DNA from 2 places in the Shewanella sp. SM23 genome. Region 2 is predicted to be linked to the other one. Evidence: predicted binding sites of a transcription regulator. Region 2 holds the regulator's gene; the other holds the start of a gene.
What was found. The regulator MetJ, encoded in region 2, represses methionine synthesis genes. The targets are predictions, from matches to a motif close to TAGACGTCTAGACGTCTA.

Region 1 (4,433 bases), on a different contig from region 2:
TAATTGCTGGAATCGTTAAGCCTTCGCGGTGGAAGGTCTTCACGTTATGCACCATCTCGTCCAGACTCGGCGTGATGAGGCCCGACATGCCGATGATATCGATATTGTGTTCTTTCACGGCGTCGAGAATTCGCTCCACCGACACCATCACACCTAAATCGAATACCTCAAAACCGTTACAGGCGAGCACCACGCCGACGATATTTTTGCCGATATCGTGCACGTCACCTTTTACTGTCACCATCAAAATCTTGCCGTTAGATTGGCCTTCGACCTTTTCTAGCTCAATATAGGGGTTTAAGTAAGCCACGGCTTTTTTCATCACCCGCGCCGATTTCACCACCTGCGGCAGGAACATTTTGCCTGAGCCGAACAAGTCGCCGACCACGTTCATGCCGTCCATCAAGGCGCCTTCAATCACATCCAGCGGACGTTTCGCTTCTTGGCGAGCGGCTTCGGTATCTTCATCAATAAATTCGGTAATGCCTTTGACGAGCGCATGGGATAAGCGTTGGCTCACCGGCCAGCTGCGCCATTCTAAATCTTCTTTTTTGCCGACCTGTGCACCATCACCGCGGAATTTCTCCGCAATTTCAAGTAACTGCTCGGTATTGCTTGAGCCTTCAACTGGGCAGGGCAAGTTAAGCACCACGTTTTCGACCCGCACTTTAAGCTCAGGATCGATATCGTCGTAAATGGCTAACTGACCCGCGTTGACAATGCCCATGTCCATGCCGACTTTGATGGCGTGGTAGAGGAAAACGGCGTGGATCGCTTCGCGCACTGGGTTGTTACCGCGGAACGAGAACGACACGTTCGACACGCCGCCCGAAATCATTGCGTGGGGCAGGGTGGCTTTAATCGCTTTAATGGCATCAATAAAATCGACGGCATAGTTGTCGTGTTCATCAATACCCGTGGCGATGGCGAAAATGTTCGGGTCGAAGATGATGTCTTCTGGCGGAAAGCCGACCTTGTCGACCAGCACCCGATAGGCGCGGGTACAGATTTCGATTTTACGCGCCTTAGTGTCGGCCTGACCTTGCTCGTCGAACGCCATGATAATGGCCGCCGCACCGTAGCGTTTCACTAAGGTGGCTTGCTCAATAAACTTGGCTTCGCCTTCTTTGAGGGAAATAGAGTTAACTATGCCCTTGCCTTGAATACATTTGAGGCCAGCTTCGATGACTTCCCACTTAGAGGAGTCGATCATAATAGGTACGCGGCTGATGTCGGGCTCAGAGGCTATCAAGTTTAAAAACTTGTGCATGATCTCGGCGCCATCGAGCATGCCTTCGTCCATGTTGATGTCGATGATTTGCGCGCCGCTTTCGACCTGCTCGCGGGCGACATCGAGCGCTTGCTCAAACTTGCCTTCTTTGATCAACTTTAAAAACTTGGCCGAGCCTGTAACGTTGGTGCGCTCACCCACGTTAACGAACAGGGATTGGGCGTCGATAGTCAGTGGTTCCAAACCTGCCAAGCGGCAAGCGACCGGAATGTCCGGCAAAATACGTGGATCGTGACGGCTCACCGCTTCGCGGATCACGCGGATATGTTCAGGCGTACTACCACAACAACCCCCGATAATATTAAGCATGCCTTCGCGCGCCCAATCTTCGATCACGTTCGCCATGTCTTCTGGGGTTTCATCGTAACCGCCAAACTCGTTCGGCAGGCCCGCATTCGGATACGCCGACACATAACACTCACTGATGCGGGATAATTCTTCCACATAGGGGCGTAATTCTTTTGGCCCAAGTGCACAGTTAAGACCGATAGATAAGGGCTTGATATGGCGAAGGGAATTGTAAAAGGCTTCGGTCGTTTGGCCAGTCAGTGTGCGGCCAGAGGCATCGGTAATGGTGCCCGAAATCATGATCGGCAATCTGTCTTTAGAATGCTGACCGAATAAGTCATCGAATACGGATTCAATCGCAAACAGCGCAGCCTTGGCGTTTAAGGTATCGAATATGGTCTCGACCATAATGATATCCGCGCCGCCTTCAATCAGCGCCTTAGTGGATTCTTTGTAAGCAGTCACTAACTCATCGAAGCTGACGTTGCGGTAGCCTGGGTCGTTCACATCAGGGCTAATCGAACACGTACGGTTAGTGGGGCCTAACACACCGGCGACGTAGCGTGGAATGCCTGTTGCAGCAAAGGCTTCATCACAGGCTTCACGGGCGAGGCGCGCGCCGACTAAGTTAATTTCGGCGGACAGCGACTGCATGTCGTAATCGGCCATGGCGATGGTGGTGGCGTTAAAAGTGTTGGTTTCAATGATGTCGGCACCGGCATTTAAGTAGTCGGTGTGAATTTGTTTGATGATGTGGGGTTGCGACAAGACCAAGAGGTCGTTGTTACCTTTGACATCTGTATGCCAATCTTTAAAACGTTCGCCGCGATAGTCCTCTTCTTCCAGCTTGTAGCCTTGGATCATAGTGCCCATGGCACCGTCTAAGATCAGAATGCGCTCTGCAAGCTGTTTGCGAATGTCTGCTAATATTTGGCTGGCTTTGGTTGAGGGTATCGTCATAAATAATTACCTTAAATACAGCTAAGTTAAGTCCAAAAATCGGCCATTGTTATGCTAAGTGCATTTTATTGTCGTCTGCCGATATTTTTTGAATACTTGTTCTTAAAAATTTGTTTTGGACATTTAAACGTATAGACGTCCATAATACGCGACTTATGATTGTCAGGGCAAGATGAAAGTCAAAGGCATTAGGAGCGAGAATCGAGAATCAAGAATTTAGGCCCTTGGCTTGAGTTCCTAGCATCTAGTCCCTAACTAAAAAGGCATATATGAAACAAGTTCGATTGTTATTGTTACGCCACGGTGAGTGTGAAGGCGGCGCTATTTTGCGGGGTCGTGTGGATGTGCCTTTGAGCGAAAAGGGTTGGCAACAAATGTCGGCAGCAGTTGAGTCACAGGCCAGCGTGTGTAGTGCGATTTACAGCTCGACTTCACGCCGCTGCGCCGATTTTGCCCACGCTTTTGTCGCCGAGTTGCATTCGACGGCGGCACTGATATCTGAGTCAAGGCCATTGCAGGCGCAGTGTTTGTCGGGTTTACAGGAAATTGATTTTGGTGATTGGGACGGTTGTCGGCTCGATGAACTGTATCAACAAGAGGGCGAACGCTTAGCGGCGTATTGGCAAGACCCTTGGCAAACTCCGCCGCCTAATGGTGAAACTATGGCAAGTTTTGAGTCGCGGGTGAATGGGACTATTGACCAGATACTCGCCGCCGAGTTTGAACGATTGGCCCTTGACTCACATAAAATGGGTAATGAAAACAGTGCCATTAATGAAACCACTGACAATATGCCAGCCACTCAAGTGTGGGTCGTGACCCACGGCGGGGTGATCCGTCACTTAATGGCGCGTGCCTTAGGAGTTGAACGGGCGGTAGGGTTTTATAGTCAACTCGATTTACCCGTGGCGGCCGTGGTGAGCATTAATGTGCTGCAAGATGAACAGGGTGCCTGCTATTGGCGTTTAGATTGGCCGAGTGGGCGCACGTGTTGAGGCCTTATTTCACGACCTATGCGCTATGGTTTAGGCGTGATCGTTTGGCGAGAATAAGCTGACATGAAAATATTCTGATTTAAACAGCATTGCCTAATGGGATAGATGTAGGATAATGCTTTTCCCTGACGTTTGAACGAGATAGCGTATTACATGCGCAATGAGTGATAACGTCGCAGAAATAGGTGTTGGGAATAGACTCTCTTTGTTCGAATCGCTCCGCTGTTTTAATTAATAGTGGCGTTGTTAACAAAGAGCATATCAACCCAAACATAATAGGGAATCGGGGAGCTGCTTGTTAGTCAGCCCGAACTGTGCCCGCAACTGTGAGTAGTGAAAAAGATCTCGAATCTTCTTCCCTACAAGTCAGGAGACCTGCCTATTTCTGTTATCGCTGCGTGCAGCCTTAGTTCTCGAGCGGGTGACTCGAGGGAGCAGATGACAATGTGCACAACCTTTGTTTATACAGGTTTGGACTCGATAGGAGCGCCGCTTAGGTGAAACTTTCCGCAATCCAAACTAACAGCCCCGTGAATGACACTAACCCGTCATTGAGCCCGTCAGTCGCGCTCAATGTGAGCCAGTTGAGCTGGTGTATCGATGGCAAAACCATTCTTTCCAATATTAACTTTACGCTGCCAACGGGGCAGATGCTGGGGCTGATTGGCCCTAACGGTGCGGGCAAGTCTAGCTTGTTGCGCTGTTTGTATCGGTTTGTTCGCCCGACTCAGGGCAAAATTACCCTTTTTGATCAAGATATTGAGCGCTTGTCACCCAAGGCGTTTGCCTGTCGCGTTGCCGTAGTGCAGCAGGATACACCGCACTATTTTGACCTCACCACAGAGCAATTGGTCAGCATGGGCTTAACGCCCCACAAGGGCATGTTCGATACCAATTCG
Region 2 (4,433 bases):
GCGTGTGGAAGGCCCCTTTGGTGAGATGCCCAATCTGCATTTCAAATATCACAGGGTATCTTGCCAGCAATGTGAAGATGCACCCTGCGTTAAAGTGTGCCCAACAGGCGCGGCCTATGTGGGTGAAGATGGCATTATCTCTATCCATTCCGAGAAGTGTGTCGGCTGTATGTACTGTGTGGCAGCGTGCCCTTATAAAGTGCGCTTTATGAACCCAGAAACCAAGGCGGCGGATAAGTGTAACTTCTGTAAAGACAGTCGTTTAGCACGGGGCGAAGAGCCAGCGTGTGTGACTGTGTGTCCAACCGATGCCTTAGTGTTTGGTGATGCTAATGATCCGCAGAGTGAAGTGGCCATCATGCTCAACACTAAAATCACTTACCAAGATAAAACCCATTTGGGCACAAAACCTAGGGTATATCGCGTTCCTACCAAAAGAGGGGGGATTTGATTATGAACAATACTTGGGGCGACATGGCGCAATATGATCCTGTCACTTGGCACTGGGTCATCGCCGTTTACCTGTTTATGGCGGGGTTATCCGCGGGCAGTTTATTGATTGGCATTGGTTTACGCTGGGCGAATAAGGAACTCAGCGCGGGAGCTGAAAGCAGCATTCTAAAGGCGGCCGCCATTATTGGGCCTGTGGCGATTAGCTTAGGTTTAGCCTGCTTAGTGTTTGATTTAACCAAACCATTCCACTTTTGGCTGATCTTAATTCACTATAACTTCCAGTCTGTGATGGCCATTGGGGTGCTGGCGCTGCTGGCGTATTCTCCCTTAGCTTTTGCGTACGCCATTATTGTGCTGCGGGATGACTTACCAAAATGGGGGTTGGGTTTCCTAACACCTATCGCTAAGTTACTTATGCCATTTCGAAAGCTGATTGAAGTATTGTTGTTTGTCCTCGCCATTGGCGTAGGGGCTTACACTGGCTTCTTAATTTCGGCGATGAATGCTTATCCTATGCTCAACACTGCGGTACTGCCTGCGCTGTTTTTAGTGTCAGGTCTATCGGCGGGCGCTGCGGCAAATGCGGTACTGGCGTTGCTGATGTTTAAGACTGACAGCCACGACAAAACTTTAGTGAAGATGCACGGTTTAGAATTGCCTGTGATGGCGATTGAAATTCTGTTCCTGTTCATGTTGTTCTGCGCCTTGTACTTCAAGGGCGGCGCGGCTGCTGCGGCCTTAGCATCGTTAACGTCTGGGCTATGGGCAAGCGTGTTCTGGATAGGCGTTGTCGGTATAGGTTTTGGTATTCCATTGCTGTTTATGCTGCTACCCGCCGCGACTCGCCACACTAAGGGGGCGATGATCATGGTGGCTTGTGCGAGCTTAACGGGCGTACTCGCCTTAAGACACTTTATTGTGTACGCAGGGCAAAGCTATTTAAGCTGAGTGTAATCTGGCTTTACATATTGATAGATAAAGAAAAAGCACTGGCAATGTCAGTGCTTTTTTATTGTTTGAATCTTGAGAAGGTTTGCCAGTACAAGCAGGACGCTTATTGGGGTAATAACTCGATAACCGACTTCACCGTTAGCACTAAGGCGCTGATACTGCACAGGACTAACGTCGCTATCTTTGTCTTCTCTTTATCGACACGGCCTACTAATCGCCCTGCGACTAAGTAACCTAAAATCACTGAGGGGAGCAGCATCAACGACAGCCACAGATGTTTTAATTCTAATAAGCCTGTGATCGCTAAAATGATCAATGCAATCATGGAGCTAAAAATGAAGAAGGCCGACAGCGCTGCGCGAAACTGCGAGGCATCTTTGCCTGCCAACAAAATCGCCATCGGCGGGCCACCAATCGCGGCGATATTGCCGAAGATCCCTGAAACCACGCCCGCACCGAAGAGGGTTTTCTTATTCACTGGCAGGCTGAATTTATACAGGCTGAGGATCACTGCGACAGTCACAATAGCGGCGATGGATAAACCGAGTATGGGTTGAGGCGCAAACAGTAATAAACTCGCGCCGATAAAACCACCGGGCACGCGGCCTAGGAGCGCATATTGCAAGCCATTGAATTCTAAGTGACCGCGCTCACGCACTAAGGTCAGCAGGGCGATGGAGAAACCCATAGCAATAACAGGCGCAGGTACAAGTTGTGGATCGACGATATACAGTAAAGGACTGGCGACAACCGCAAGCCCAAACCCAATCAGACTTTGGGTTAAGGCGCCCAGAAACACGACCAGCGAGGCTAAGGCGAGTGTCTGTGGATCTATCATAGAAAACATAGGATTTCCTATATCCCAAACCAACTCAAGATGGTGAAATTTAAAGTTTGAAGTCGCTTGGGTATAAACAAAAAGGGATCGTTAACGATCCCTATTGATGAGCACTGTGATATGACTTTAAAAGCGACGAGTCGCTATTCCATGTCTTCCCACTCGATTCCCATTTGATCCATCAACAACTTGGCTTCTGCGGGAATGCTGTCTGGATTATCTTTTGACAGATCTTCATCGTTGGGCAATGGCTGGCCAGTGTAGGCGTGCAAAAATGCCTCACACAACAGCTCGCTGTTGGTGGCGTGACGCAAATTATTGACCTGACGACGAGTACGTTCGTCCGTGAGGACCTTAAGCACTTTGAGCGGAATAGACACAGTAATTTTTTTTACTTGTTCATTCTTCTTGCCATGTTCAGCATAGGGGCTGATGTATTCCCCATTCCATTCAGTCATTGACTCACCTGTTATAACGCTAAATTCGGGGCAGATTTTAAACCCTTACAAAGAACAGTCAAATTATTGCTACTATTTCTTTGTGATTGCAAACAGATTTCTTTATGTTCAGACGTCTAAACGTCTTCACGCCTATTGACGATGGCGTTGGGCTTAGGTACATTTAGACGTCCAGACATCTCTATCAGTCTACCGAATTTAGGAGTCCACCCATGGCAGAGCGTCAATTAGCCACACTGGCAGTGCGTCAGGGTATCGAAAGCGATACTCAATATGGCGCAGTTGTGCCACCGATTTATTTGTCGACTAATTACGCCTTCGATGGTCATAAAAATCCCCGCGAATTCGATTACAGTCGTTCAGGCAACCCAACGCGCTGCATTTTAGGCGAAGCATTAGCGCAATTAGAAAAGGGCGCCACTGGCATAGTGACGTGCACTGGCATGGCGGCCATCACCTTAGTGACTACTTTGCTCGGCCCCGATGACCTATTAGTTGTGCCCCATGATTGCTATGGTGGTTCCTACCGTTTATTTACCAACTTGGCGAAGAAAGGCCAGTTTAAGCTCATAGTGGTCGACCAAACCGACAGCCAAGCGTTAGCCGCCGCCATTGCGCAGAATCCTAAGATGGTGTGGCTCGAAACCCCATCGAACCCATTATTGCGTGTGGTAGATATCGAAGCCATTGCTAAGGCGAGCCATGAGGTCGGCGCGCTGGTGGTGGTCGATAACACCTTTTTATCGCCGATATTGCAACAACCCCTATTGTTAGGCGCGGATATCGTTATCCACTCCACCACTAAATATATCAATGGTCACAGCGATGTGGTCGGCGGCGCTGTGGTCGCCAAAGACGCGCAAATCGGCGAAAGCTTACATTGGTGGTCGAACACTCTAGGCTTAACGGGGTCGGCCTTCGACAGTTATCTGACCCTGCGCGGCCTGCGTACCTTAGCGGTGCGTATTCGCGAGCATCAAACCAATGCCCAGCGTATTATTGAGGTATTAACCCAAAGCCCTGTGGTGAGTAAAGTCTATTACCCAGGGCTTGCGGATCACCCTGGTCACGCCATTGCGGCCAAGCAACAACAGGGCTTTGGCGCTATGCTGAGTTTTGAGCTCAAAGGCGGTGAGGCCGAAGTGGTGGCCTTTTTAGGTGCACTCAGCTTATTTAGCGTGGCGGAAAGTTTAGGTGGCGTCGAAAGTTTAGTGGCAGTGCCTGCCACTATGACCCACAGAGCCATGGAGCCGCAAGCGCGCTTCGAGGCTGGTATTAAGGACACCCTATTGCGTCTATCGGTGGGTATTGAAGATGCCGCCGATTTAGTTGCAGATATTCAAGCAGGATTAGCCGCCGTTGCGGCTTGTCAGTAGAGGAATAATAGATGGCACGTTGTCACTTACATAAATTTGGTGGCTCCAGTTTAGCGGATGCCGATTGTTATCGCCGAGTCGCCCATATCCTGTTAACCCACGGTCATAGTGATGATCTCGTGGTGGTCTCTGCGGCGGGTAAAAGCACGAATTTCCTGTATAAATTATTAGCGCTGCGTGATGCGGGTCAGCTATGGCAAGAAGAATTACAAGTGCTGATCAGTTACCAACAGGGGTTGATTGAGCAGTTGTTGTCGAATGAACAAGCCCGCGATCTGCGTGAGCGTTTGGCCACTGATAAAGCGCAACTCATCAGCCTGTTGTCCTTAGACGAGCGCAATGAATACCAAATCAACC

Region 1: metH (methionine synthase) is a predicted target of MetJ. The motif match lies at 2,664-2,681, and genes of this name have one in related genera.

What each region holds. Positions count from the first base shown of each region.
Region 1 is NZ_JAKKRM010000005.1:8,392-12,824, forward strand. It holds gene metH (methionine synthase) at 1-2,539, opposite strand, end outside; gene L5L98_RS08105 (histidine phosphatase family protein) at 2,809-3,534, shown strand; cobalamin riboswitch at 3,756-3,932, shown strand; gene L5L98_RS08110 (ABC transporter ATP-binding protein) at 4,032-4,433, shown strand, end outside.
Region 2 is NZ_JAKKRM010000012.1:120,592-125,024, reverse strand. It holds gene L5L98_RS15120 (4Fe-4S dicluster domain-containing protein) at 1-451, shown strand, start outside; gene nrfD (NrfD/PsrC family molybdoenzyme membrane anchor subunit) at 454-1,401, shown strand; gene L5L98_RS15110 (sulfite exporter TauE/SafE family protein) at 1,508-2,251, opposite strand; gene metJ (met regulon transcriptional regulator MetJ) at 2,386-2,700, opposite strand; gene metB (cystathionine gamma-synthase) at 2,913-4,076, shown strand; gene L5L98_RS15095 (bifunctional aspartate kinase/homoserine dehydrogenase II) at 4,088-4,433, shown strand, end outside.